DNA from 4 places in the Staphylococcus sp. 11262D007BW genome. Region 3 is predicted to be linked to each of the others. Evidence: predicted binding sites of a transcription regulator. Region 3 holds the regulator's gene; each other region holds the start of a gene.
The links. The regulator Rex, encoded in region 3, represses fermentation and respiration genes when NADH is low (regulators of the CRP and FNR family bind a similar motif). The targets are predictions, from matches to a motif close to TTGTGAAATATTTCACAA.
Positions count from the first base shown of each region.

Region 1: a site for Rex is predicted at 5,025-5,042, ahead of ACEE93_RS08030 (formate/nitrite transporter family protein). Genes of this name have one in related genera too.
Region 2: a site for Rex is predicted at 3,924-3,941, ahead of ACEE93_RS08395 (nitrate/nitrite transporter). Genes of this name have one in related genera too.
Region 4: a site for Rex is predicted at 3,248-3,265, ahead of pflB (formate C-acetyltransferase). Genes of this name have one in related genera too.

Region 1 covers NZ_JBPWPJ010000001.1:1,593,331-1,601,087, reverse strand. Annotated here, with positions in the region: gene ACEE93_RS08065 (bile acid:sodium symporter family protein) at 143-1,087, shown strand; gene ACEE93_RS08060 (hypothetical protein) at 1,417-1,689, shown strand; gene ACEE93_RS08055 (VOC family protein) at 1,771-2,604, shown strand; gene ACEE93_RS08050 (HAD-IA family hydrolase) at 2,670-3,308, shown strand; gene ACEE93_RS08045 (hypothetical protein) at 3,323-3,502, shown strand; gene ACEE93_RS08040 (hypothetical protein) at 3,570-3,752, opposite strand; gene ACEE93_RS08035 (hypothetical protein) at 3,764-4,090, opposite strand; gene ACEE93_RS08030 (formate/nitrite transporter family protein) at 4,121-4,969, opposite strand; gene ACEE93_RS08025 (amino acid permease) at 5,280-6,668, shown strand; gene ACEE93_RS08020 (hypothetical protein) at 6,778-7,122, opposite strand; gene ACEE93_RS08015 (CPBP family intramembrane glutamic endopeptidase) at 7,220-7,757, shown strand, end outside.
Region 2 covers NZ_JBPWPJ010000001.1:1,669,713-1,677,469, forward strand. Annotated here, with positions in the region: gene ACEE93_RS08380 (M42 family metallopeptidase) at 1-271, opposite strand, end outside; gene ACEE93_RS08385 (DUF3139 domain-containing protein) at 465-821, opposite strand; gene ACEE93_RS08390 (M20/M25/M40 family metallo-hydrolase) at 1,015-2,616, shown strand; gene ACEE93_RS08395 (nitrate/nitrite transporter) at 2,675-3,847, opposite strand; gene nreC (nitrate respiration regulation response regulator NreC) at 4,144-4,794, opposite strand; gene ACEE93_RS08405 (sensor histidine kinase) at 4,812-5,846, opposite strand; gene nreA (nitrate respiration regulation accessory nitrate sensor NreA) at 5,846-6,307, opposite strand; gene narI (respiratory nitrate reductase subunit gamma) at 6,323-7,000, opposite strand; gene narJ (nitrate reductase molybdenum cofactor assembly chaperone) at 6,993-7,568, opposite strand; gene narH (nitrate reductase subunit beta) at 7,561-7,757, opposite strand, start outside.
Region 3 covers NZ_JBPWPJ010000001.1:1,352,647-1,360,403, reverse strand. Annotated here, with positions in the region: gene tsaB (tRNA (adenosine(37)-N6)-threonylcarbamoyltransferase complex dimerization subunit type 1 TsaB) at 1-399, shown strand, start outside; gene rimI (ribosomal protein S18-alanine N-acetyltransferase) at 411-839, shown strand; gene tsaD (tRNA (adenosine(37)-N6)-threonylcarbamoyltransferase complex transferase subunit TsaD) at 829-1,854, shown strand; gene ACEE93_RS06740 (ABC-F family ATP-binding cassette domain-containing protein) at 2,070-4,019, opposite strand; gene ACEE93_RS06735 (redox-sensing transcriptional repressor Rex) at 4,171-4,806, shown strand; gene ACEE93_RS06730 (NtaA/DmoA family FMN-dependent monooxygenase) at 5,716-7,011, opposite strand; gene ACEE93_RS06725 (sucrose-6-phosphate hydrolase) at 7,396-7,757, shown strand, end outside.
Region 4 covers NZ_JBPWPJ010000001.1:1,700,042-1,707,798, forward strand. Annotated here, with positions in the region: gene sdaAA (L-serine ammonia-lyase, iron-sulfur-dependent, subunit alpha) at 1-502, shown strand, start outside; gene ACEE93_RS08520 (hypothetical protein) at 605-862, opposite strand; gene ACEE93_RS08525 (hypothetical protein) at 1,061-2,212, opposite strand; gene ACEE93_RS08530 (NAD(P)-binding oxidoreductase) at 2,376-3,035, opposite strand; gene pflB (formate C-acetyltransferase) at 3,317-5,566, shown strand; gene pflA (pyruvate formate-lyase-activating protein) at 5,593-6,348, shown strand; gene ACEE93_RS08545 (PTS transporter subunit IIC) at 6,566-7,627, shown strand.

The DNA of each region.
Region 1 (7,757 bases), 240 kb from region 3:
CGTTATGCATGCGAACTTTTCGTTTTGAACGATTACAAAATCGTTTAAAACGACTATTTTCTATTATTCTTTAAAAAGGATATTGCTACGACTAACTAATTATGTTAATATTCAGATTATTAAGAAAATGGGAGTGTTTCAAATGCTTGTTAAAGTCAGTCAATTTGCATCGAAAACATTTGTGTTATGGATGTTAGTCGTTAGTGTTTTTGCATTTTTAGTGCCGAGTACATTTGTAAGTTTCGGACCATTTATTCCGTATTTACTAGGGGTCGTTATGTTGGGAATGGGCTTAACAATTCGGTTAGAGGATTTTAAGTTAATACTAAAGCAACCTAAGCCGGTAGTGATCGGCGTAGTTTTACAATATACGATTATGCCTTTATTAGCGTTTGGTATTGCTAAAGGGTTTCAACTTCCTCCAGAGATTGCGATAGGAGTGATGCTCGTAGGATGTTGTCCAGGTGGTACGTCAAGTAATGTAGTATCTTATTTAGCAAAAGCGAATGTCGCATTGTCGGTTACGGTTACCTCTGTCTCAACAATGTTGTCACCGATTCTGACGCCATCATTAATGTACTTATTCGCAAATCAATGGATGAGTGTCTCATTTTTAAGTTTGTTCTCATCTGTTATTAAGGTAGTCATTGTACCGATTATCATCGGACTTGTGATTCAAAAGATTTTTAAAAAAGCTGCTGAAAAGAGTGAGGATATTTTACCTATTGTATCAGTCGTTGCGATTTCTATTATTTTAGGAGCAGTGATTGCTGGTAGTAAGGAAATGTTATTTCAAACAGGCGCATTAATTTTTCTAGTTGTGATTTTACATAATCTGTTAGGTTATTTCATCGGTTATATTTTATCGCATGTCTTTAAGTTAAATACGTTTGATAAAAAAGCAATTTCCATTGAAGTGGGTATGCAAAATTCTGGCTTAGCAGCGTCTCTAGCCACAGTTCATTTTAATCCGCTAGCAGCAGTTCCGGGGGCAGTCTTTAGTTTTATTCATTGTATTAGTGGTCCGTTACTCGCTAAAGTTTGGACATCAAACCTATTTCGTAAAGCTCGTAAAGAAACAGCATAATTTTTTAATAGCGCAAGGGGCTGGTATTTAAAGCATTAATGCATTGGGAAACCGATTAACGGTCTCCCAAAAGCAGGATTTTCGGCAGAAAGTTCACGATTCGCCAAAATTTGACGGATTATAAATGATCAAATGTGCTTTGACACATTTGTAAGAACGACTAACTCAACGAAGTCGTTCTTTATTTCGTTCGCTTCTGCTCAAACCCTGAACGCTTTTGTACCAACCTCTTTTTAACGTGTTAATTTACAGTTGGGTTAGGTTGTGCGAAAATAAAGTTTAAAATAACCATTTTAAATTTAAGCGTACGGTTAAAAAGGGGAGTTAACATGGCGAAAGTTTTAAATCAATACTTTATGACAGTCGTTTTAGGGGTAACTTTACTGATTTTATCTGTAGGTTTCAACACAGCTTATCATTTTCATTTCAGCTTTATTATTACGTTAATTCTTTGTGTCACTTTATTTAATTTTTTAATTGAAACGAGCCTACAACGTCTACAGCTTTCTATGTTAAAACGTCATTTAATTCAAAGTATTATTTTTCCTATTAATATTGGTCTAATTGCACTTATTTTAGGGGTATATTATCTATGTGTTTAATGTTAAGCAAAAAGATTGAACATTAACGGTATAAAAATTATACTTAAAACTATAAAAATACGTTTAAAGGAGAGCATTTATATGACGCATATTACAGGACATCATCATATTTCAATGTATACAAAAGATGTAGATGAAAACAAAGCTTTTTACATGGATGTACTTGGTTTGAAGCTGGCAAAAGAAACAGTCAATCAAGATGACGATCAAATGGTTCACTTGTTTTATGGCGATAATCGAAGCTCAGTAGGCACATTACTTACATTTTTTGAAATTCCTAACGCTGGTATGATGCGTAAAGGCACAAATATGATAGCACGGATCGGTTTATTGGTTCGAGATGAAAATGCGTTAGATTACTTTGAAAAAAGATTGCAAGATAAAGCGCAAAATATAGAAAAAGGTTATTATTTAGGTCAACCCGCACTTTATTTTGATGATCCAGAATCTTTATCTTTTGTGCTGATAGCTAATCAAGATGCTACTATACCAGAAACTTGGGAAAACCCTACGCAAAGTGACATACCTGAGGCGTATCAAATCTTAGGCATGGGGCCTATTGAAATACACGTTCAAGATCCTGCAAAAACAACGACTTATTTAACAGAAGAACTGGGCTTTAAATTAAAATATAAAGATGACGAAACGGTCTATACACTTGATGAACAAGGGTATTACTCTGATGTAGTAGTTATTCAAAAAGATGGACCAAACGTAAGACCTGGTAGAGGTTATGTGCATCATCATGCTTTTGCGACAAAAGATGAAGATCATTTAAATCAATTAGTCCAACTTCATGATCAACTGCCAGGTAGACATTCAGGTATGATTGATCGTAAATGGTTCAAATCTCTGTATTATCGTCAAAATAAAATTATGTTCGAATTTGCGACGCTTCAACCGGGTTTTGAATAATTTCAATGAATTGCTCAATAAGATTTGATACACTAAGGGCAATTCGCATCTTAGGAGGTCAAATCATGTATCGAGCAGCCATTTTTGATTTTGATGGTACGATTATTGATACTGAACAACATTTATTTGAAACGATTAATCAACACCTTACTGAGGATGGGCATGAGCCGATTACGATTGAATTCTATCGCTCGAATATCGGTGGACGTGCATTGCCATTGCATAGATATTTAGTTGATTTATTAGGGGAAGATCATGTTTCCCGAATTTATGAAGCACATCATCAAAGTGCTGCCCATCTACCTTTACGTCCAGGTGTATTAGAGTTATTAGAGACCTTACATGCTCGACATATTCCGATTGCGGTTGCTTCAAGTAGTAGTCGTGAGCAAGTCCAAAAACATATTGAATCATTAGGGATTGGTTCTTATATTTCTGTCGTTAAAGGACGTGAAAATGTGGAAGCGGTAAAGCCTGCACCAGATTTATATTTAACAGCGGTTCAAGCATTAAATTATAGCCCAGCTCATTGTTTAGCGATAGAAGATTCAGTAAGAGGCGCTACTGCAGCGGTAACTGCAGGATTAGATGTTATTGTTAACACCAATGCAATGACACAAGTTAATGATTTTTCACATTTACCAATTAAAGCAAAGGATATCGATTTATCTACTGTGGTTTCTCGATATTTTAATGGGATGTAGTTATGAGTAGTGAGATGATTGTATTATTTATCGTTGGCCCACTCATTATTCTGTGTGGCAACCTTATACTTGCGCCACGTTTTCAAAAACACATACCGATGAAAGTTCATATTCGTTCGGCAATCATTGGTGTGGTGTTGTATTTATTAGGTGCAGTACTTGTATATTACTTTTTTCTACAAGGTAAAATATAACAAAAAAGTAGCATTGAGTATTAAATGACTCAATGCTACTTTTTATTCATCGTTTTAATAATGTGCGCTATAACATAAAGTAAAGGGCTACTATAATAAGAACAAGTAAAATACCATCGACACCGACCATTAACTTATAGCGGGTATTTGGTACGCCTTCTTTAGTGGCTTTGTATGCCATGATTGCGTTAGGTATAAAGCTGATTAATAAAATAACAATAATGATAATGCCTAAAGTTAAAGTATTCATAATAAGCTCCTTTATTTACGACCACGAATATAGCCTATCAGTAAACCAATGACGATGCCAACTAATGCGCCAATAAGTTCTAAGTTTAACCAAACCCCTGCCAAAATCCCAAGAATGACACAAATCATAAGAGGCGGTCCATATTGTAATTTACGTTGTTCAGAACTTAGTAAACTAAATACTAATACATACAGTACAATAAAGACAATCGCAATTAAAATAGATTTGGTAATTAAAGGCATAAGCGGTGTGGTTTGACTCATCCAATTCGCGAAGAAAAAGATGAGCCCTAAACATATTCCGATAAATAGGCCTTTGATAAGACGTTGTTGAGTCATAAGTCGCTCCTTTTTAAATTAATGACCTTATTATAGCATATTAGATTTCTTATTTTTCTTAATCAATTTAAATTGTCCATGGTCATTGAGATAAGCATAAAATAATCCGATCACTAGACCCCCGCCTATATAGTTTCCGATAAATGCGGCGATAATATTTTTAATGACATGACCCATTTCAAGGGAAGGCAAATTATAAAATAATGTGCCAATAAATAAACAAGCGTTATAAACGACGTGTTCATAGCCCATAAATGCAAAAATCGTTACACCAAACATCATGACAAACATTTTAGCGAAGACGTCATCAATTTGCATAGCAATAACTAAAGAAATGTTGATAAAGAAATTGGCAAAAATAGCTCGAACCAATATATTTTGAAAGCTAAACGTAACTGATTTCGTATGCACAGTGTCCGTTAACATATTAATCATATCTGGTGTCATCACGTTTGTTAATCGCATTAAACCAAATAAAATAACGGCACCTAAAATGTTGCCGAAAAAGCATAATAAAAATATTTTAAGAACACGGCCTGGCTTTATGAGACGATAATATAATCCTACTGTAAAATACATAAAATTACTTGTTAATAATTCGGAATTAGTGAAGAGAATTAACACAAGCGCAAAACTAAATGCAATTGAGCCCAATATGTTCACTAATCCAGGTGGTAAATCAGGTGCTAAGCTTGATTTAACCATTAATACAAACACGGTAATGATGCTAATAATAAATCCGGCCATCATCGCACGAAAAAGATAACGTTTGAGATAAAAACTTTGTAATACATCCTTTTTATTAATTGTGTCTATAATATTCGCAACCCATTCTCTCCCATAAAAAATACTATCCCATTTAATGTTCTTATGTTCCATAACTCGATATTTCCTTTCTAACGTAATATATCTATTATAAAAAAGGTGATATTTATTGTGAATAGATTCACAATAAATTTTTATGACTATATTATGACATTTTTCAGCAAATATAAATATTTCCTTCATTACATGAAAAATGCGGTGATTCAACAAGAATGATGTAAATATAAAATAATATCTTAATTAATTTGGAAAGCGTTTACATTTTTTTACTGAAAATGCTTCTATTCTTTTCGATTTGTAGTATAATAGCGCCATGTAGTTTTAATATTTTGAATAGGGGTTCAATAAGAGATGGAGGATTGTTATGGAAAACAATGAATTACACAGAGGCCTCAGTTCACGTCAGATTCAAATGATTGCACTTGGCGGCACAATTGGTGTTGGCCTATTTATGGGGGCATCAAGTACAATCGAGTGGACAGGTCCATCAGTTATTTTCGCTTATTTAATAGCGGGGTTATTTTTATTCTTAGTGATGCGCGCGATGGGAGAGATGGTTTATCTTTATCCAACAACAGGTTCGTTCGCTAACTATGCAACAGACTACATTCATCCAGTAGCGGGGTATATTACATCTTGGGCGAATATATTTCAGTGGATTGTAGTTGGTATGTCTGAAGTTATTGCAGTTGGAGAATACATGAAGTTTTGGTGGCCAGAATTACCGTCTTGGGTACCAGGTATTATCGTTATAGTATTATTAACAGCAGCTAACGCGATTTCAGTTAAAGCATTTGGTGAGTTTGAATTTTGGTTTGCAATGATCAAAATTGTCACAATTATTTTAATGATTATTGCTGGCTTCGGTTTGATTTTCTTCGGATTAGGGAACGGCGGAAATCCAATCGGGTTAAGTAATTTAACTGAGCATGGTGGCTTTTTACCAAATGGTTGGATTGGCTTTTTCTTTGCGTTATCTATTGTTATTGGCTCATATCAAGGGGTAGAGTTAATAGGGATTACAGCTGGAGAAACGAAAGATCCACAAAAGAACATTAAGAAAGCGGTAAACGGTGTTATTTGGCGTATTCTTATTTTTTACATAGGCGCTATTTTTGTCATCGTTACAGTTTATCCTTGGAATGAACTACAAGATATTGGTAGTCCGTTTGTGGCAACATTCGCTAAGGTAGGTATTACAATCGCGGCTGGTTTAATTAACTTTGTTGTGATCACTGCAGCGATGTCAGGATGTAACTCAGGTATTTTCAGTTCAAGTCGTATGATTTTCACTTTAGCTCAAAACGGTCAATTACCAAAAATATTCACAAAAGTTATGAAAAATGGAGTACCATTCTACACAGTTCTTGCAGTATCCATTGGTATCTTTATAGGGGTTATTTTAAATATTGTGTTACCAATGATTATTGAAGGATCTGAAAGTATTTTCGTTTATGTATACAGTGCATCAATCTTACCAGGTATGGTACCGTGGTTTATGATTTTAATCAGTCATATTCAATTTAGACGTAAATATCCAGAAAAAATAGAAAATCATCCATTTAAAATGCCAGGAGCGCCGTTTACAAACTATTTAACAATTGTCTTTTTACTACTTGTATTAGTAGGGATGATTATTAATGTTGAAACACGCGTATCTGTGATTATCGGATTTATCTTCTTAGGATTTATGTCAGCATTTTTCTTTATGCGTGGTTATCATAAACGCGATAAAAAAGATTTAATGTTATAAGTTAGAGCCTTTAGAGGTTAAGACTAAAAGTACGTTGAATCATGCAAAGCTTGTACTAAGCGATGCATATCAATGCGCTAAGTCTTAACCTCTATTTATTTTGAAAAAATTATTGAGAGAGTGAAAGGTGCTGCTGTGCGGTTTGTATCACTGTAATATATCCGCGATTAACGAGGGATTGATTGCCATAATCAATACGAATGAGAGGGTTGTGATAAAGATTGTCTAAACATTGATAGTACGCTTCATAAAAATAGGGTGGTGTGAAGTTCAATGTATCAGGACGGGGTGCTTGTTGATAATAACTTGAAACAAGCTCGTGAAGTTGATCGAGTGCAGCGCGATCATCAAATGATGTTGATAAATAGTGTAAATCAAAAAAAGTAGCTTGATGCAGTAATTCAGCTAAATGCTTTATGGCTTCAGAATAAGTAGGAATAGAGTGTAGATTCATAGTTGTCATCCTTTCGATTAATATATTATAGTATAACACATGAGATAGAATTTTACTTAATTATCTGAAAGTTAATATATTAAAGGAGAGTGATTTTATGACAGCTTATCGTTGGAGAGATATAGCGTGGAGAGATTTATGGTTAATTCCGATTGTGCTTGTCTCACAATTTGTTTTAGCGTTTATCTTTTTCAGTATATCTATTGGCACCACACTTATAAATGGTGGTGAGATAACAGAAACTAGTTTAACATATGGCATCGTACTAACGATGGTAGTTTCTGTAATAAGTTATTTACTTGTTATCCTGAGTTTTTGGTTATTACACTTAAAAACGATGAAGACACGTTTTTTAGCAGGTATAGAAGGCATTAAAACATATTGGAAATGGATTGTGGGTGTGTATATTATTACATATGCCGTTTCAGTACTTTACAATGTTTTAAAACCATGGTTGCCTGAACCATTTCAATATGCCGAGTCTGAAAATGAAATGATTATTAATGAAATGATTAATAATACAGCATTGCTTCCATTAAGCTTTGCATTTATCGTCATTTTAGGTCCAATTGTTGAAGAAATCTTTTTCCGTCATATACTTATTGGTGAACTTGGCAAGAAATTCAATTTTAAAG
Region 2 (7,757 bases), 320 kb from region 3:
ACCAACCACCGACAGGCGTAAATTGTAAATAACCCTTTTTAGTAATATTAGTTACCATAAAGCCAATTTCGTCAAGGTGCCCAGAAATCATGATGGATCGTTGACCTGTATTGGATGTTTTCTTGCCAAATACGCCTCCTAAATTATCATAAATCATCTCATCACTGTTAGGTTCAAGCAATGATTTCATTGTTTGTTTAACGTCATATTCATGTCCAGCAATTCCATCAATATCTGTAAGTTGTTTTAATAATTGTTTTGCATCTTTCACCATGATTCTCCTCCTTCACTTCAAATTAATACTATAATATCAAATTTTCACCGTTAATGTCGTGATTGGCACTTCTCTTTTAAAATATGATTGTATAACGTCATTACAAATTTACCTTCTCCCTATCAAAAAAGAGCGAGAAATCCACTTCGAACTTCTCACTCTTTGAATAACCTAACATCTCATTATGCTATTATTTTAATTTGTACTTATCATCAAAGAAATTATATGGCGCATCGTCGTCCATTTCTTTTGATTCACTATCAAACCCTTGTAAAAAGAACCCTTTTCTTAAACTCAATGGTTGCGCAATATACGTATTTTTTTTATCTCCTTTTAACGTTAATTCTTTATAAAAAATACCTTTACGATTGTCATAGTCTACTTTTTCTTCAATGATTTTATCTTCTAACTTATTTTCTGAAATATATTGATCGATCATTTTTACATTTTGATTTTTTTGAAATGCTTTAAATCCAAAAAAGCCGGCTGCAACTAAAATAAATAAAACAATTGCAACTAAGATAAAACCAAGTATTTTTTTTAGCATGTGTATTGTGCCTCCAAATCAAGATCTTTACTTTTCTCATCTTATCATAAAATGGAGGATTTCTAATAAAAGAGGAATTGTCGTCACACAACCGTCATATTCAAATATTTTTATATTGAGTTGCACTTTTATATGAAAGCCCTTACAATTGTAAAAAGAACCATCCAAATCATGTTTATAAAGGAGAGAAATCATGACTAAGAAATGGCAATCAGCATCTACTCGAGAACAACTACTTAAGCAATTAGTACTTCATGCAAGCATCACACATTCATCAGGTGAAAAAACATTTCCTTATATGATTCAAGATGAGTTAATGACGTTGGACTATTTCCAACACCACCCTGAACACCTTCAATTAGCTCCAACAAAAGATGAACGTCACGCTGTAGTCGCACTGTACAAAGCGCCTACTTCTAAACAAACTATCACTTTAATCAGTCATTACGATACAGTTGGCGTTGAGGATTATGGTTCTTATCAACACCTCGCATTTAATATGGAGGAGATTACAAATACCTTTCGCAATCACCCAGCTTATTTAAATGAAGATGCACTTAAGGATTTAAAGTCCGGTGACTATGTTTTTGGACGTGGGGCAATGGATATGAAACCCGGCCTTATGTTACATATGTCATTGCTTGAACAAGCGATCATCGAGCAGTGGGATATTAATTTAGTATTGATGACCGTCCCAGATGAAGAAGTAAATTCTCAAGGTATGTTAGCTGCGGTAGCTTGCTTAGATAGATTAAGAAACACACATGAATTAGACATTAAACTTCACCTTAATAGTGAACCGACATTTCAACAAGCCGGTAATGACATGAATCATTACTACTATACAGGGTCTATTGGTAAAATTATGCCCGGTGTTTTAGTTTATGGTAAAGAAACACATGTAGGTACACCTGCAAATGGGTTAAGTTCAAACTATATTTTAAGTTTTATCCAACAAGAAATTGAATACAGCGATACATTTAAGGAGTCATTTGACGGTGAATCAACGCCGTTTCCTGTGAGTCTGTTAGTTCAGGATATTAAGCATCACTATGATGTCCAAACTCCCTTCCGTTCTGTCGCTTTGTTCAATCTTTTCTTATTTAAACAACATGCGAATGCGATATTCGCCCAATTTAATCAAGCCGTTCAACGGGCAGTTGATAAAGGGTTCAACGCCTATTTAACACGTCTGCATAGCGAAGGGATCACACCACAGTTTAACATCAATGTCATGACTTATCATGAACTCCTTTCATACGCTTTCAACCACTACTCTAGTTCCCAAGTTCACCACATCATACATCATGCTACAACGGTTGAGCATGAGCCACATCTACAATCAATTAGTATTGTTGATCAACTCATGAAACTATGCCGTGACCTTGGACCTACTGTTGTGACATTTTTCGCACCACCTTATTATCCGGCAACAAATACATCTTCCCATCCGTTAATTGTGTCTATCGGACAAACCATTGAAAAGACACTTCAAGATCAGTTTAATCGCACCTCAAAAAGAATACATTACTTTAACGGGATTAGTGACCTTAGCTATGTCAGACCATCACCAGCTGGTTCACAATTTGATGCCTACCAAGAGAATACACCTGTGTTCAATCAAACGTATACGATCCCTTTTGAAGCCATCGAACGTATTCAAGCACCATTAATCAATTGTGGTCCTATTGGTAAAGATGCGCATAAAGTAACCGAACGTCTTCATCAAAAAAGTGCTTATGAAGAGTTACCGTTAATACTTGAAACCATCATCAAAACGCATTTCCTCTCATAACTAAAAAAAGAGTTGTAAAGCACATGATCGATTGCTTTACAACTCTTTTGCTAAACTATTATTTTACACTAAGACGTTCACGTTTTTCACGTCTTGCTAAATCAAACATTGTAATGAGTGCGATAATACCGAAAATACATAATAGGATGAATGCTAAGTTACTTCTACCTGTTAATCCAGCTACGATTGACAGCACGATTGGTGGGAAGAAACCACCTAAGCCGCCCATCATTGAGACAATACCATTTGCCACACCTGCTTCTTTGCTGAAGTAAAATGGTACTAATTTAAAGACAAGACCATTGCCAATACCTGCAGAAACACTTACTGTTAAACAGCCTATTGTAAATAAGATAATTTCACTTGAAATACCTAAAATAAATGAACCGATAATCATTAATACAAAGAATACTTTTAACATTGTTACGGCACTAAATTTATCTCCTAATATACCGCCTAGAGGACGAAGTAATGTCGCTATCGCAATAAAGACACCTGTTCGAATACCTGCGTCAACTTCGTTAATATCGAAGTGAGCTACTAAATAGTTTGGTAGGAATAGTCCGAATGCCACAAATGCACCGAATGTAATAAAATACCAAAAACTTAAGTAATACAATTTATAATTGGCTAATAACTTTTTAGATTGATCGATTAATGGCACTTTCACTCTAGGTTCTTTTTTGTCACCTAAGAAAAACATAACAAGTGCAAATATAATCATTACAATTAAATAACTGCGTACTGTATTTTGCCAACCAATGATACCTGCAATAGGTGGTGCTAAGAATGATGATACGGCAGTCCCTAAGTTCCCCATACCATAAATACCGTTGGCTAATCCAACTTTATCTTTAGAGAAATATTTTGGAATTGATGTAACACCTACTGAGAATACTGCGCCACCAACACCTAAAAAGAACCCTGCAAACATTAATGCACCAGGAGTGGTTGCCTCACTGAGTAAGAAGACCGGTGCAAGTAATATGATAAAACTTGCAAAGAACACCCATTTTGCACCAATGATATTCGTTAAATAACCAAATGGTACACGTAAAATTGAACCAAGAATAACCGGTATTGCTAACACGACTGATGTTTGTGCGGGCGAGATTGAAACATCTTGTGAGATAAAAGGCATTAATGGAGAAATAATACTCCATGCCATAAATCCAGCGATTAAACTTAGCGTTTGAATGCCTAACTGCAAACCTCCACTCGATTTTTTCATTGTTCATTCACCTTTTCTTTCTTCATAATTTCACTTTAATATGTCATTAATTACCTTTAACCATAGTCTATATTAATTGTGAAATTAATAACATAAGGATTTCCCCTAATATCTTTAAGGTGTATCCCTATACCTATTTCGATGAGTTCACTATCGCTAAAAAACAAAAAGAACCACGCACATCATGTAATGTTCACTACATATGTGCGTGGCTCTTACTTACTAAATAAATCAACGACTACTAATGAAACTCACTGACTGAACTGCCTTTAAAAGTGAAGCATCCTTCTCATCATTTAAAAGTCGAGTAATTTTTTCTTAAGCGCAAATTCGACCAATTCTGGTTTTGATTTTAAGTCAAGCTTATCCATAATACGTGTTTTATGTGCTTCGACCGTTTTAACAGAAACAAATAATTTTTCAGCAATATCTTTATTGCCGTAGCCTTTAGCAATTAACGGTAAAATTTCAAGTTCTCTTTTAGATAAAATCTTAAATGGATCGTTTGAATACTCATCGCTTTTTGACGAATGAACAAATTCTTTCACAAGTGAGGTTGTCATTTTCGGATCGATATATGTTTCACCTTTATACACTGTACGAATGGCTAATAACAACTGTTCATCTGGTGCATTTTTTAAAATATAGCCACTCGCCCCACTACGTAATACATGAAATAAATATTCTTCATCATCATACATTGTCAAAATGAGTATTTTTGTTTCAGGAAAACTATCCAGTATCTTACTTGTTGCAATTAAACCTGATTCGCCAGGGGGCATGCTTAAATCCATAATTAAAACATCTGGTTTATGCTCCATCACTTTTTGATAGGCTTCGCCACCATCTGCTGCAGTCCCTACAACTTCCATATCACTTTGAAAATTAAGTATCATGGAAAACCCTGTACGTACAACAGCATGATCATCTGCAATTACGATTTTCATCTATTATTCCCCTCACTTTAGTAAATCGGTACTTCTAATGTCACAATCGTACCTTTACCTTTTTGTGTCTCAATATTTAACTTGCCATTGACCAACTCTGCGCGTTCGTTCATACCATATAAACCAAGTCCTGACCCTTTTGGCGAATCACTTGGATCGAACCCTAATCCTTGGTCAGAAACCTCAGCAAACAACGTGTTTTGATCTCTGTGTACATTGACATCAATTGAATCAACCGCTGCATATTTCATGGCATTAAATACCGCTTCTTGAACAATACGATATACAACCGTTTCTACTTCATTATGAAAACGTTCATCTCCAACATCGAAATGATAATTAACAATAACCCCATAATTATTTTCTAATTGTTTAAAATAGGACTTAAATGCTGCATTAAGTCCCAAATCATCTAATGAAGAAGGTCGCAATTCAAGCGAAAGATTTCGAATATCATCAATTAACTTACTCATTAATCCTTCAATATTTTTGGATTGTTCCATTAATGCATCCATATCTTCTTGATATTTCAATAATCGTAATTCAACATTTACATTAATTAATTCTTGAACGACACCATCATGTAATTCTCTAGATATACGCTTTCGTTCATTTTCTTGCGCAGCGATAGTTTTTTGAATCATATCACGTTGATACACTTTTTCTTGGCGTTCTAATTGAGGTGTGACATTTTGTAATGTAAACGCCTTGATTTGACGCGCTTCATCAATCGTTTGATAAGAAGCAGTAAAAGGTTCTACCTTATTATCTGTCGTTCTCATAAAGACTTGAAACGTCGTATTACCAATCGTATCTGATTCTAAAAAACAATTATAGCAAGTTTGAATACCATATTCATTGGTATGCCCTTCGCATCGTCCGCATATAGAATGAGAAGGTTCACTAAGCGTATTATCTGGTGAAATGACACGTTTTGCCGCATCATTCATATAAATCACCTTGCCATGTCGATCAATAAATATAATCATTTCAGACGTCGTTTGATAATAAGCACTCAATAATTGCGATAGTTCATCAGTTTGTTGCTTCACTATGAAATCACCTTATCTTCACTTGTTAATTGTCCAATTCCTTTAATTTGCGAAATATGTTGCGCTATTTCAGGTAATGGTTTGCCATCACGTTGTCCAAATAACAACACCCCTTTAACACGATGATTGTGCCAAAGCGGTATTGCAATAAGAGACGTTAAGGCCTCACTAATAATAATTGGAAAATTAAACAAAGTATTTTGAATATCATTTTGAGTAGCATCGCGAATAATCATAGGTTTTCCTGTTTTCATCACGTTACCTGCTACTCCTCGACCATGACGCAGTATAATACGTTGATATCTATCATTGATGTTTCCCGAAACAAAACGCCACTTTATTTTAGTGCCTACATGATCTTCCATTGGTAAGGCAAGTCCAGCAAAGTCAAATTGATATTCACGACGCAATGTATCTAGCTCATCTTGATAGTCATGTTGCGTAACATCAATCTGTTCCATGGTCATCACTCCATCTTAGACTTTGTGCTTACGATAAATAATATAGCTACGGTTCGCATATGATAAAGGAACACTCCATACATGAACCAAGCGTGTAAATGGCCAACAAGCCATAATCGTAAATCCTAACAGCACATGTAATTTAAATGCAAGTGGAACTTGTGTCATTAAACTTGCATCAGGACTCAACATAAATAGTCCTCTAAACCAAATTGAAATTGTTTGTCTATAATCAAACTCTGGTGTTGTCACATTTGTTACTAACGTTGCATAACAGCCAACGAAAACAATAAGTAACAATAATAAGTTAACAAATATATCTGACGCCGAACTTAATCGACGTACGTTATGTTTTGTAATACGTCGTGCAGTTAATAAAAACATTCCAATAAGCGTTATTATACCAAAAATACTACCAATATACACGGCTCCAATATGATATAAATGATCACTTACACCTACTGCTTCTAACCAACTTGCTGGAACCAATAAACCAACGACATGACCAAAAAACACTGGTATCACGCCTAAATGGAACATCAAACTGCCCCATTTAAGTCGTTTTTTTTCAATAAACTCACTTGATTTTGCTGTCCATGAAAATTGGTCAAATTTATAACGCGCAATATGACCAATGATAAAAATGGCTAAGCAAAGATAAGGAAATATTACCCATAGAAACTGATTAAACATTTTGCGTCACCTCATTACCTTGTACGATACAACGTTTTAACGTTTCACGGAGGCCACGAATTAAATGACTATATGGGTTTCCTTTTTCTTCTAAATATTTCATGATCGGATAAGTCCCATCTTCAATAATCATAATGAGCAATTGTGTATTTTCTTGTGCTCGATCATCGCCATCAAATTCTGCAGCATATAAAAATTCCAACATTAATGGCAAGTAATCTGAAAGCTCAGATGACGGCATTTCTAACCCAAACATTTCATATAAAACTTTGAGTTTCGCTAACATTTGCCCTCTTTCTTTTTGAGTATCAAATTTATTAAAAGTCATATATAAAGTGGTCTTCTTGTTAAAGTCAAATGTATCTGTGTACAGTGCTTTAATTTCTGATAAACTTTTTTCATACATTAATGCTCGATATTGTTTCACGTGAGGATACGCTGGGTGATCCTCAGTGAAAATATCTTCGAATGTTTTTGGATGGAAGGTTAACTTTTCCGGGAAACTTAATTGTTGACTCATATACCCCAACGTATCTTTATAGTATTTCAACGTTTCAAGGTTAATCACGGAAAATCCCTCCATAGAAGTTATCGTTGTAGATTTCTCTACCAGATTTACCGCCAGCACCTACTGGAACGCCACATCCATCACAATTTGCGCCAAAGTATTCTCCACCGTAACCTTGACTACCTTGTGCTGCATACGTATCCATGTATTGTTCTTTATGTGAAGTCGGAATCACAAAGCGGTCTTCGT
Region 3 (7,757 bases):
TTGTATGGTGTTTCTTCATTAAAAGTTCTAGCAGCAACCGTTAAACAATCAGAGTGTTACGTTGTGCCAATCATTGATGCACGACGTCAATATGTTTATACAGGTGTTTACAAATGGTCTGATAAAGAATTGATGACGATAATGGAAGATCAATATATCGCATTAGAGGATTTACTTTCTCATATACAGTCATATGATAACGTCATATTTGTAGGACAGGATACGCAACATTTCGATGAATTAAAATCATATTCTCAACAACCTAATTTACCTCAAGCAGATCAAATGGTAAATATCAAGGATACACCAAGTGCAGTTCATTCATTTACACCACAGTATTTAAAATTATCGGAGGCAGAACAAAATTGGTTGGACAAACAACAATCGAAGAACGACTAAACATTCGAAAAATGACAGTTCAAGATGTCCCGATGGTTAATCATATTGAACAATTGAGTTTTAATGATAGCTCTTGGACAAAGGATGCGTTTTACCACGAGCTATTAGAAAACAACTTTGCACATTACTTTGTGATAGAGTATGACAATGACATTATTGGTTATTGTGGAATATGGATTGTGATTGATCAAGCACAAGTGACGACGATTGCTATCACACCTCACAACAGAGGCATTGGTTTAGGTCAATTATTATTACAATATGTGATGAATTATGCGGCACATTCAGCGACTACCATGAGTTTAGAAGTGCGAGTGGAGAATGAAACGGCGCAACATGTGTATCAAAAGTTAGGTTTTGAATATGGAGGACGTCGAAAAAATTATTATGGTGATGGAAAGGATGCTTTAGTAATGTGGGTGAATTTAAATGACGAATGAAACATTAATTCTGGCGATTGAAACCAGTTGTGATGAAACAAGTGTCAGTGTTGTTGCTGATGGTAAACAAGTATTAAGTAACAGTGTGTTAAGTCAAATCGACAGCCATAAACGATTTGGCGGTGTAGTACCAGAAGTCGCGAGTCGTCATCATGTTGAAAATATAACAATTATGATTGAAGATGCCTTAACAAAGGCACAAGTCACAATGGATGATGTGGATGCGATCGCAGTCACACAAGGACCAGGCTTAATTGGTGCGCTATTAGTAGGGGTAAGTGCAGCGAAAGCACTCGCCTTTGCGCATCAAAAACCGTTAATTCCTGTGCATCACATTGCTGGGCATGTGTACGCTAACCAATTAGAAGAACCGATGCAATTTCCGCTGATTGCTTTAATTGTTTCTGGGGGCCATACTGAACTGGTATATATGAAAGATCATCTTAATTTTGAAATCATAGGTGAGACACGTGATGATGCGGTTGGAGAAGCTTATGATAAGGTGGCTAGAACGATAGGATTAGCTTATCCTGGTGGTCCTGTGATTGATCAATTAGCAACTAAAGGGCAAGATGTATATGACTTTCCAAGAGTATGGTTAGAACCCGATAGCTTTGATTTTAGTTTTAGTGGATTAAAAAGTGCAGTGATTAACAAATTGCATAACTTAAAACAAAAAGGAGAAACCATTGTTCCTGAGAATGTAGCGACAAGCTTTCAAGAGAGTGTCATTGAAGTACTTGTAGGTAAAGCGATGAAAGCATGTGAAGCTTATAATGTTCAGCAACTCATTGTTGCGGGAGGCGTAGCAAGTAATAAAGGATTACGCAAAGCATTACAACAAGAAACAGAACAACGAAACATTGCACTTAAAATTCCAGAGCCCTCATTATGTACCGATAATGCGGCAATGATCGGTGCAGCAGGATACTATGTCTATCAAAAAGGCATCAGAGGAGATATGACATTAAATGGTAAAAGTAGTATGGATATCGAATTATATCAAACGATGTAATTTAACCTAATGCGCTAATGTCAATAGCGAACATTTGTACTTATGCACAATTTGTGAATAACTTGTGCATAAGTTTCTTTGTTGTGTGGGTAACATGTACATAATCACTTTCTATATATCATAAATCTAATGAAAAACCCTAGTAAATCGGCGCTTCATTTTAAACGTTATTTTATAGAATGTCGTACGCCACCATTACTAGGGATTATTTATAATTATTGATAGTCATCAAGTTGTAATTGTAATGTTTCCCATTCTGACAGGGTATCCTCAAGTTTTTGTTCAAGGGTTTGTCTTTCTTCTGATAATGATTGAGTCTTTTCATAATCATTCATCACATCTTCTTCTAACATTTGTGCATCAATTTCAGCAATCGATGCCTCAAATTGCGAGATGTTTGTTTCTAAATCCGAGATTTGTCGCTCTAGTTTTCTCTTTTCACGTCTAATGATTTTTTGATCTTGATAGTCATGTTGTTGCGTTGTAGCAGTTTTAGATGGACTAGGCTCTGTATTTGTTGCTTTTTGCTCTTGATATGCACTTAATGCTCGTTGTTCTTCTAGTTTATCAAGATAGTATTGATAATTACCTTGATAAACGGTTGCACCATGATGATCAAGTGCGACGATTTTATTCGCTAGTGCACGGATAAAATAACGATCATGCGAAACAAAGATTAAAGTGCCTTCAAAGTTTGTTAAAGCTTGTTCTAACATTTCTTTAGAATCAATATCTAAATGGTTCGTCGGCTCGTCTAAAATTAAAACGTTATTTTCTTCTAACATGAGTAAAGCGAGTTGAAGTCTTGCTTTTTCGCCACCAGATAAATCATGAATAATTTTATTAACATCATTTTGTGTGAAAAGAAAACGACCTAAAATAGCACGTATATCTTTTTCAGGAATATGTTTATATTGATCCCAAACGTAATCTAAAATCGTTTTATTAGATGAAAATTCTGCTTGTTTTTGGTCATAATAGCCAATTTTTAAGTTTGCACCTTGTACTATCTCACCAGACAAAGCGGGTAAACGTTGTGCAAGCGTCTTAATAAATGTTGATTTTCCAATACCATTTGGGCCGATAATCGCAATATGATCTCCTTTTTGCACCTCTAAATGAATTGGAGACGTAATCGGATGATCATAGCCAATTTCTAGATGTCTTATATGAAACACATCATTGCCTGTGTTACGTTGAAAATTGAACTGGATATTAGCACTTCTAGCATCAATCATAGGTTTCGCGATGCGTTCCATTTTTTCTAACATTTTGCGGCGACTTTTTGCCATACCACTTGTCGACGCACGTGTGATATTTTTATCAACAAACGTTTCAAGTCGTTTAATTTCCGCTTGTTGACGTTCGTATTCTTGTAGACGTTTTTCATAATATTGGTCGCGTAACTGAATGAATTTTTCATAGTTACCAATATAGTGTTTAACTTCGCCTAAAGAAACATCATAAATCTGTGTAACGATTTTATCTAAAAAGTAACGATCGTGTGAGATGATAACGATGGCGCCTTTAAAATAATTGAGATAATCTTCAAGCCATTCAGTGGTTTCCATATCAAGATGGTTCGTCGGTTCATCGAGTAATAGAATATCGGGTTCACTCAATAACATTTGAGCTAAAGATAAGCGTGTTTTTTGACCCCCACTAAAATCATTAACCGTACGATTGTAATCTTTTTCTGTAAAATTTAACCCATTTAAGACCGTTTTGATTTTACTATCAATTTGATAACCTTCTTGTTGTTCAAAAGTATTCGATAGTTGTTCATACCTTGATAGATGTTCTTGATAGGCGTCAGAATCATGAGCATCCGCATGTTCACTTAACCATTCCACTTCTTCTTCCATTTTTTTAGAGATAGATAGAAGGTCTTGGAAGGGTTTAGCCATTTCTTCATACACTGTATTTTGGGTATCTAAAGTCATTTGTTGGGTTAAATAACCAATGCGTAAATTTTTTACTTTTGATATATGGCCTTCATCATATGTCTCTGTACCAGCAATGAGTTTCATTAATGTTGACTTACCGGCACCATTTCGCCCAACTATACCAATACGTTCAGCGGTTTTTATTTCTAAATTGACATTTTCAAAGATTGTTTCGCCATCAAAGGATTTACTAATTTGACTTAATTGCATTAATATCATGAAGGACACTCCTCTCAAATACTTATTGTACAATAAAGCCACAAAGTATAAAATAGTTACTGTTTTAATACATAATAAATTCAGGTATAATTTAAGTATTAACTGTGAACAGTCTCACAAGAATGAACACTATTTCAAAGGAGGATAAATAGTGAAAGAAATAAATAAAATACCACGTGCAACATTGAAACGTTTGCCTTTGTATTATCGATTTGTAAATACCTTAAAGGCAAAAGGGGAAGATCGTGTAAATTCTAAAGCCATTAGTGAAGGTTTAAATATAGATTCAGCAACCATTCGTCGTGATTTTTCTTATTTTGGAGAATTAGGAAAAAAGGGTTACGGATATAATATAGACAGTTTATTAGAGTTTTTTAAATCAGAGTTGAGTGATTCAGAAGTCATCAATATAGGCGTTGTCGGTGTAGGTCATTTAGGGAAAGCATTAATCAATTATAACTTTTCCATACATGATGACATGACGATTACAGAAGCTTTTGATATAGACGAAGCATTGATTGGCACACAAATTGGAAATGTGACGGTTAAATCTATGGAAGACATCAAAAAATTAATAAAAGAACATCACATTGAAGTCATCATCTTAACGACACCAGCACGTGTAGCACAAGAAGTAACAGATTATCTTGTCGATAACGGCATCAAAGGCATATTAAACTTTACACCAAAACGCCTAAGCACACCAAACAACGTTCAAGTACATCAAATCGACCTAGGCGTCGAACTCCAATCCTTACTATTCTTCATGAAAAATTACGGGAACTAAAAACAGAGTGTGGACAATTGCAGTCAGGGTTCGATGTAATACCTAGGGACAAGCGAAAATCGCTCTTTGATTTTTGCGCGTCACGTAGTATTATCGAGAACCCTGCAATTGGGAGCCGGATTAAAACAAAGTGCGGAGTGCTGCGGTCAGAACTCGAGCAAAATCGAGCGCTGAACTCAAACCGGTCTTTGGTTTTAGTGAAGCGACTCATTTTGTCGAGAGTTTTGCAGCACGTAGCCGGATTAACAAAGTGCGGACAATTACGTGCACTTCGAACGCAGTGAGTTAGTGCACGTTATGCATGCGAATGAAGATGAGCAGGCGAACCGAGATTAACTTCGAACGCAGTGAGTTAGTGCACGTTATGCATGCGAATGAAGATGAGCAGGCGAACCGAGATTAACTTCGAACGCAGTGAGTTAGTGCACGTTATGCATGCGAATGAAGATGAGCAGGCGAACCGAGATTAACTTCGAACGCAGTGAGTTAGTGCACGTTATGCATGCGAATGAAGATGAGCAGGCGAACCGAGATTAACTTCGAACGCAGTGAGTTAGTGCACGTTATGCATGCGAATGAAGATGAGCAGGCGAACCTTTAAAACAATGCGCCTAGAGCTTTTTGTTGAGGGGACAACTTTTGAAGCAGTGTATAGCGCATAATCTGATGAATTAAATATTTAAACTGAGAGACGCAATCAAAAGAGGAGCCGTGCCAATGGGAAGGACACGACTCCTCTTTTTTGAGGAACATTTTTTTAATATTGGGAAGGGAGTTTTATAATTGGAGTATGGTTAAAGTATACAGTTAAAAAAGAGTGAAAAGTGAAACATTGCATGCTTTCCCGTATTTTGTGCTTAGCTGTAAAAGTGAGCACACTCAAAGACACCTAAGCATTCGTAATTGAACTTAATGTCGATTAAAGTGAGAAGCAATGCGAGCTTGCGCATAATCTTTACGAAAAACGCCTCTTTCCTGAAGAATGGGAATGACTAAATTGACAAATTGGTTAAAAGACTCAGGGATGGTTGGCGGCATGAGCATAAAGCCATCACAAGCCTCGTCTTTAAACCATGCAATCATTTCATCTGCTACTTTTTCAGGTGTACCTACGATGGTCTTATGACCAATCCAAGTCGAAAAACGCTCAAGTAATTGTCTTAAAGTAAGATGTTCTGTAATGACTGCATTTCGAATAGCTTCATACACTGAACGAGTCACTTTTTTAGGATGTGCTTCATAAGGTGGCAGCGTCGGTACCATTTCATCTAATTCCCAATGTTTTGTATCAAACTGAATGGCTTTTTCAAGTTGAGCTTGTTTATGTTGTAAAGGAATGAAACTATCTAACTTTTCTTTCATCTCATAAGCTTTTTGTTCATTTTCATGAACGTAAACAGTAAGGCCTGGCAATACAAGTGGTGGTGTACGTTTAAACTGTTGAGCGCGTTGATGAATATCATCTCGAAACGTTTTAGCATCATGTTTATTCCAAGCAATCGAAAAAATCGCATCCACATGTTGCGCTGCGACATTTCGACCAGGAATGGAAGTGCCGGCTTGAAAGAGTAAAGGTCTTCCTAGTTTATCAGAGGAAGGAATATTTAAAGCACCATCGACGTAAAAATGAGTGCCTTTATGATGAATCGGTTGAATATACTGCGCATCTAACCCTTTACCAGATTGTTTATCATTTTGAATCGCTTTATCAGAGAAAGAGGACCACAATCGCTTCATGACCTCGATAAATTCAGTTGCTCTTTCGTAACGTGTCTCTAGAGGTGGTAAAGTATGCATAGAATAGTTGTGGGCTTCTTTATCAAACTGTGAAGTAACGATATTGGCTCCTATTCTACCTTGAGAGATTGTATGTAAGCTTGATAACAAACGAGCAGCATGAAAGGGTTCATAAAACGTGCTTGAGATTGTACCGACTAAACCAATCGCATGCGTTTCTCGAGCAATGGCAGCTAGGGCGGTCATTGGTTCAAAATAATAAGAAAGGTGTCCAGTTTCTTCACCAGAAATATATTGTCCATCTGCTAAAAAGAAAGCATCCAATTTTCCACGTTCAGCTAATTGTGCAACTTCAATCAAATACTCAATCGTCCCAATTTCATTAATACGTGAGTGATCAAGTCGCCATGCAGCGGGGTGTAACCCTGTACTATAACACAACACCCCTAAGTGCATTTGTTTATCCATTTAATCATCCCCCTATATAATCTCTATGTTGAGTATAACAAAGAAACGATAGAATACTCAGATGATCCTCCTTCAATTGAAGCTCATAAAATAGAATATTGATATTAATTTTATATTTAAAGAGAAGTTAGGGTTGTCTGACATGAGCCTTTAGGAATATGATAAAATAGAATTTAAAGTTTTAAGGTGAAGTAACGTCATTCACCATTACATATTGAGTAAGGGAAACGACTGATATAAGTAATACAATCACAATATTAAGATTGATAGATACATATCAACAGAAAAGTCGTTTTTCTCCAAGATGAATATAAACGTTATAGTTTTTATATTCTATTGATAAACCAAGAAGTAACTAATACATTAAAGAGGAGGTACGCTTCCATGGAGCAATGGAGCCGAGATCAACGTTATCGAAAACTTGAAGATATTGATGATCAAACTTACGAAGCGCTTAAACAAAAAGTTGCTCAATCTTCTTTTCGACAACGATTTCATATACAACCTATAACGGGGTTGCTTAATGACCCAAATGGTTTAATTTATTTTAACGGGCAATATCATCTATCTCATCAGTGGTTCCCTTTAGGTGCTGTACATGGCCTAAAATATTGGGACCATTATAAAGCAACGAACTTAACCAATTTTAAACGTGAAGGCATTATTATGAAGCCAGATACGTCTTACGATAGTCATGGTGTGTATAGCGGAAGTGCCTTTGTATTTAACGATACACTTTACTATAT
Region 4 (7,757 bases), 350 kb from region 3:
ACATAATCTAGACAATGAACAAATGCTTAAATTCTTATTCTCTGCTTCAATGTGCGGTATGATTATCGCAAACAACGCATCAGTTGCTGGTGCGACAGGTGGTTGTCAAGCAGAAGTTGGTACAGCATCTGCTATCGCTTCAGCTGCTGCTGTTGAAACATTCGGTGGTACACCAACACAATCTGGTCATGCTATCGCAATCAGCTTAAGTAACTTATTAGGCCTTGTATGTGACCCAGTAGCTGGTCTTGTAGAAATCCCATGTGTAATGCGTAATGCAATCGGCTCAGGTAACGGATTAATCTCTGCAGACTTAGCGCTTGCAGGTGTTGAAAGCCGTATTCCAGTTGATGAAGTAATTATGGCAATGGATACAGTTGGTCGTAACTTACCTTCATCATTACGTGAAACAGGTATCGGCGGCCTAGCTGGTACACCAACAGGACAAGCAATCAAAGAAAAAATCTTTGGTGAATCAAGTAAAGATGAAGTCTTCTCATAATCCACTCATTTAGAGCAGTAATCTAAAGTGTAGTTAAACAAACCCTTATGTAAGATATGACGCTTACATAAGGGTTTTATTTATGCAAGGACCTCTCCCCTATTATTTAATCTTTTTAAGTGGTTGTTCATTGTATATTTCTTGAGACCCTTGTGACGATAGCCACTTATCCTCTTCAGATTGATGACTTTTTCGTTGCGCTCTTTGAAATACGATAAAATGATAAATAAAAAAGAGAATACAACTTAATGCCATTGATTGCATTAAGAGATACTGCCATGTACCTGCAATTAAGTATGTTTCAGCAATCGTGGTTGTAATCACCATTGCTAAAAATATGAATCCTAATCTTTTTAGCATCTATCTCATCCCCTTTGTAAGCTAAAATACATCCCCTTATAGCCTTATTTATAGTTATACCACTTTTTAAATTGAAAAGACACCCTTTTTCAGAAAATTCTCATCTGTAAATCAATTTGTTAAATACATTGATAACTATAAAAGAGGATAGAAGCCTAATGATAAGCTTCTACCCTCTTACTTTTTAAAACCATTGATCTATTTTCTATGTTGATTAAAATCAATAACGTTACTAAATTGATGACGTTCATTTTGATTCATCAGATCAATATATTCTTCCACAGTATATCCATGGTACATCCAACTACGCATATTCATAAAAATAGGTTTTACGACATTCTTGCCAGTTTGTTTTACACGTTGACGTAATACACCATCATCAACTAAGGAATTTAATATAGATTGAATCATATCAAAGGAAGCTGCATGTTTCATCATCGTTAATAGTTCAACAGACAATTCTATCGCATTCACATTTGATTGATTATGTTTAAGTGTATTTTCTTCCACCCATGCCATAAAATTCATTTCTGTTTCATCATCGATACCATATACATTGTCTTCATAAGTTAAAAATGCATCTATCGTTTCTGGCATATAGTATTTAGCTTCTTTTAAGAAATAAGGATATTCTGCTTCTTCAAATTGTAATCCTTTGCTTGCAATTAAACCATTAACGACTCTAAAGCTTGTCATTTCTGGATTCACATATTCAACGCGTTTTAACCAGTTTTGTATGTCGACTAAACTATACGCAACTCCTAAATAATGACGATATACATTTTGAAGTTGCGTATAAGAGAATAATCCATATAAATTAGAAGACGCTACTAATAATTGATAAGCTAATGTCATTTGACGTAGGTGCTCATCTTGTTGAATATATTGGCGAACTTTGTCACTCACTTCATCCGGTAAGTGTAGGCTGTAGTATCCGTGTCCTTCATCAATACTAAACATTAAGAAGGTATCGTCAAATTGAACAGGTGTAACAATCGCATCAAATCTCTCATTCATCTCAGCTGTCATAACCAAAGCAAGTTGTTGCGCTTTAGTCATCTTAGCAACTTCTTGTTTGAAGTACGTCTCATCTACTAATGACTCAATAAAGTGCTGTAATAACTCGTCTTTATTTAAATTTGAATAACCTTTAATATCGTGTGCTTTACACAATGCTTTTACATCGTCTACTTTATAGTCTGACATTAGCACAGTAATACTATTTTTCGACATTTCTAAAAAGCTATCCATATTATCTTTGAATAATGAACTCATTTCTTTTTCAAACTGTGCCCGTTCTTTGTCCGACAGCTCCCCTAACATTTGCTCTATATCATCATTAAATTTCATCGTGACTCTCACCCTATATTATTATTTTAATTAACTTCTATTTTAACGTTTTTAATATGTAAGGGAAATAGCTAGCAAAGTGTTCATGAAAATTTAACAAATAAAAACCCTCTGAATATGGATAATCTTTAAGTCCATATCAGAGGGTAAACTCAATATCTATTTACAGATTGTTTAACGCTTCAGCGATTGGTGTTTTGCCTGTTAATACTTGAAATTCTTTTCCTTGATGGTCGGCTTGTGTGGCTACTTCATATAGCACACTTGCAACATCTTCACGTGGAATTTCTCGTTTTTCAGGTTGGTCAAAAATAGCAGCCACATCTACTTTACCAGTACCAGGGTCATCTTTTAATGCACCTGGATGAACGATTGTCGCAGTCAGTTGACTGTTTCTTAAATAATCATCTGCGTAATGTTTAGCGATTGTATAAGGTTTTAAATCGCCACTCTCATCAAACGCTTCACGTCTAGAGTCATATGTTGAAACCATAATAAAGTGCTTAACGTTCGCTTTTTCACTAGCTTTAATGGCTTTTACAGCACCATCTAAATCAACAATAATAGTTTGATCAGCACCAGTGCTACCACCAGAACCTACTGAAAAAATAACTTGATCATATTGTTGAAATTGCTCTGCAAGCTCTTCAATAGATGCTTTTGCTACGTCTACAAGTTCAGCTTTAATACCATCAGCTTCTAATGCTTCTTTTTGAGAGGATTGACGGACACCTGCCACAAAATCCTCATTCTGTGCTTTCATCTTTTTAACAAGGTGTTGGCCTACACCGCCATTAGCACCTAAAATAATTGTTTTAGCCATAGTTTCAACCTCCTTGTATCTTTATCACCATCATAGTACATTCTCACCTAAACATTGAACCGCTTTGCTCATAAACGATTTAATATTAATCTTATCAACCATTTAAAACACAATAACCATTAATATACTTATAAATTTATTTTCATAATTGTGACAACTTTTCAATCAAAATAAAACTAAATTATGACACTTCTTAAAACGCTTACACTTTATAGTGATTTAATTCACAAATGATGTTACACTGTTTGTGAAAAGTTGAACACACTGATTGGAGGGTTATTATGATACACAATAGTAAACAAACACGAAATGCATGGGAAGGGTTCAAAACGGGACGTTGGGCACGCCAAATCGATGTTCGTAACTTTATTCAACTCAACTATACAGGCTACCAAGGTGATGATGCGTTTTTAGCTGGTCCTACCGAAGCAACCACTCAATTGTGGGATCAAGTCATGGCCTTAACAAAAGAAGAACGCGAACGGGGTGGGATGTGGGATATGGATACTAAAGTACCATCCACAATCACCTCTCATAATGCGGGTTATTTAGACGAATCTCTCGAACAAATTGTCGGTGTACAAACAGATAAGCCATTTAAACGATCAATGCAACCATTTGGTGGTATTCGAATGGCTAAAGCTGCTTGTGAAGCATATGGTTATGAACTTGATAAGGAAACTGAACATATCTTTACAGACTATCGCAAAACACACAACCAAGGCGTATTTGATGCCTATTCTAAAGAAATGTTAGCTTGTCGAAAAGCTGGTATTATCACTGGATTACCAGATGCTTATGGCCGTGGTCGTATTATTGGAGATTATCGCCGTGTCGCATTATATGGTATTGATTTCTTGATGGAAGAAAAACAAAAAGATTTCAATCAACTTTCTACTACAATGACGGAAGACATCATTCGCTTACGTGAAGAGGTTTCTGAACAATATCGCGCTTTAAGCGAGCTAAAACAACTTGGTGAATTATACGGTTTTGACTTAAGTCGACCTGCTGAAAACTTTAAAGAAGCCGTTCAATGGTTGTACCTTGCTTATCTTGCAGCCATTAAAGAACAAAATGGTGCTGCAATGAGTTTAGGACGTACTTCGACATTCTTAGACATCTATGCTGAAAGAGATTTACAAGATGGTCGCATCACAGAATCTGAAGTACAAGAAATTATTGACCACTTTATTATGAAATTACGTCTTGTTAAGTTCGCGCGTACACCAGAATATAACGCATTATTTTCTGGCGATCCTACATGGGTTACTGAATCTATTGGTGGGGTTAGTATCGATGGACGTCATATGGTCACTAAAAACTCATTCCGTTTCTTACATTCTTTAGACAACTTAGGACCTGCACCTGAACCAAACTTGACTGTATTATGGTCAACACGTCTACCTGAAAATTTTAAAACCTATTGTACAAAAATGAGTATTAAAACAAGCGCAATTCAATATGAAAACGATGATTTAATGCGTGAAAGTTATGGAGACGATTACGGTATCGCTTGTTGCGTTTCTGCTATGCGTATCGGTAAACAAATGCAATTCTTTGGTGCACGCGCTAATCTCGCTAAAACATTACTATATGCTATTAATGGTGGTAAAGATGAAAAATCTGGCGTACAAGTAGCACCAAACTTCGCCCCTATTACTTCAGAAGTGCTAGATTATGATGAAGTATATCAACAATTCGATGCGATGATGGAATGGCTTGCTGGCGTGTATATCAATGCACTCAATGTTATCCATTATATGCATGACAAATATAGCTATGAACGTATCGAAATGGCATTACATGATACTGATGTGCATCGTACAATGGCCACTGGTATCGCCGGATTATCAGTCGCAGCTGACTCATTATCAGCAATTAAATATGGTCAAGTTCGCACAATCCGTGACGACAATGGGCTTGTGGTAGACTTTGAAACAACAGGCGATTATCCAAAATATGGTAACAATGATGCACGCGTTGATGATATCGCCATTCAACTAGTCGAAAGCTTTATGCAAAAGTTACGTAAACATCAAACATATCGAAATTCAGAGCATACAATGAGTGTATTAACAATCACATCAAACGTGGTGTACGGTAAGAAAACCGGCAACACACCAGATGGACGAAAAGCTGGCGAACCATTTGCGCCTGGTGCTAACCCAATGCATGGCCGTGATGATCATGGTGCGCTTGCTTCCCTATCATCAGTGGCTAAAATACCTTACGATTGTTGTAAAGATGGTATTTCAAATACATTTAGTATCGTTCCTAAATCACTCGGTAAAGAATCATATACACAACAACACAATTTAGTAGGTATTTTAGATGGTTACGCTTTACAACGTGGACATCACTTAAATATTAACGTCTTTAACCGAGACACTTTAATTGATGCCATGGAACACCCTGAAGAATATCCGCAATTAACCGTGCGAGTTTCAGGTTATGCAGTCAACTTTATTAAATTAACACGTGAACAACAACTCGATGTTATTTCAAGAACATTCCATGAATCAATGTAAATAAAAGGTAGAAAGATGAGGGAGAAATAATGAAAGGCTACATTCATTCTGTTGAGAGTTTAGGTACTGTAGATGGTCCAGGTCTACGCTATATTATTTTTACACAGGGCTGCTTATTAAGATGTTTATATTGCCATAACCCTGACACATGGAATATAAAAAACGCATCTCGAGAAGCCACTGTAGAGGAATTAACAACAGAAATTCTTCCTTATCAGCCTTATTTTAGTGCATCAGGAGGTGGCGTTACTCTAAGCGGCGGTGAACCTTTACTACAGATGCCCTTTATTAAAGAACTTTTTAAATCATTAAAACAGCATGGTATTCATACCTGCATTGATACATCATTAGGGTGTGCAAATGACACAGAAGCTTTTAGAAGACACTTTGATCAACTCTTACCCTACACAGACCTAATGATGGTTGATATTAAGCACATTCAAAATGAAAAACACAAAGCGTTAACCGGCCGTTCGAATACGCATATTTTAAATTATATTCGCTATCTATCCGAACGAAAACAACCTATTTGGATTCGTCATGTACTTGTACCAGGTCTTACTGATGCCCCCGAAGACTTGCGCGCGTTAGGTGAATTTATAAATGAACTTGATAATGTCGAAAAGTTTGAATTATTACCATATCACCAACTTGGCGTTCACAAATGGGAATCACTTGGTATCCCCTACCAACTTAATAATGTCTGCCCGCCTAGTGATAGCGATGTTGAAAAAGCATATGAGTACGTTAATTTCAAAGGAAAAACGCCCATCTCACAATAATTAAAACGAAATCATACTCCTATTATTACAATCTAAAGATACTTATCTTCCCCCTTAGATAAGTATCTTTTATTTTATGCATTTATAAATACAAATTAATAGGATACTAAACCAGTAAAAAGTTAGAGTTTTCTAAAAATAATGTTGAATTTCTTTTAGCTCTAGGCCATAATAACTATTAACTTTTAAAAATCCATTGTTAGGAGTATCAACTACTATGACACAAACAAACAATCAAACCTTTACAATTAAACAGTTTACTTTCAATGTATTAAATGGATTAGCCATTGCGATTATCGTTGGCCTTATTCCTAATGCTGTTTTAGGCGGACTTTTTGAATATTTAAGCCGCTATGCTTCTATTTTTAGTACCCTTCACCAAGTCGTCTTAGGCATTCAATATGCGCTTCCGGTGATTGTGGGTGTATTAATTGCTTTACAATTTAAACTTAGCCCGATGAGCACGGCTATTGTGGGCGCTGCTGCTTTTGTAGGCTCAGGTGCAGCCAAAGTCACTGAAACAGGTTGGCAAATTGTAGGCATTGGTGATTTAATCAACACGATGATCACTGCTGCCATTGCTGTTTTACTCGTATTATGGCTTGATGGTAAATTTGGGAGTTTAAACATTATTCTATTGCCTATACTTGTGGGTGGAATCCCTGGCTTTATTGGTATGATGACACTTCCTTATGTGAGCCAACTAACACTAGCTATTGGAGAAATTGTTAATACATTTACAAGCTTACAACCTATACTCATGTGTATTTTAATTGCTGTTTTATTTTCTTTTATTATTATTTCACCAGTATCGACGATCGCAGTTGGTTTGGCGATTGGTATATCAGGATTAGCGGCTGGTGCTGCTGCTATAGGCGTTGCGACAACTGCCATTGTTTTATTCATTGGCACATTACGTGTTAATAAAGTTGGCGTGCCAATTGCTATATTACTAGGTGCGATGAAGATGATGATGCCAAACGCCATCCGCTATCCAATCATCTTATTACCGATTGGACTCACAGCTGCTATCACAGGTGCAGTAGGCGCACTCGTTGGTATTGAAGGTACAAAAGAAACAGCCGGATTCGGGTTAGTCGGATTAGTTGGCCCGATAAAAGCCATTGAACTCATGGATAGTAACCTTATTAACTTAGCACTCGTACTATTCGTTTACATCATCGTCCCTTTAATCAGCGGCACCATCATCCATTACCTCTTATCACATATCTTTAAAATATATAACTCAGACATCTTCAAATTCACCGCCAACACCTAAAAGTGCGGAAGAAAGCGGTTTGGCCCCGAGCAAAATCGAGCGCTGAACTCAAACCGATCTTTGGTTTTAGTGAAGTGTCTCATTTTGTTGAGAGTTTTGCAGCACGAAGCCGGATTATAAATTAAGGTTC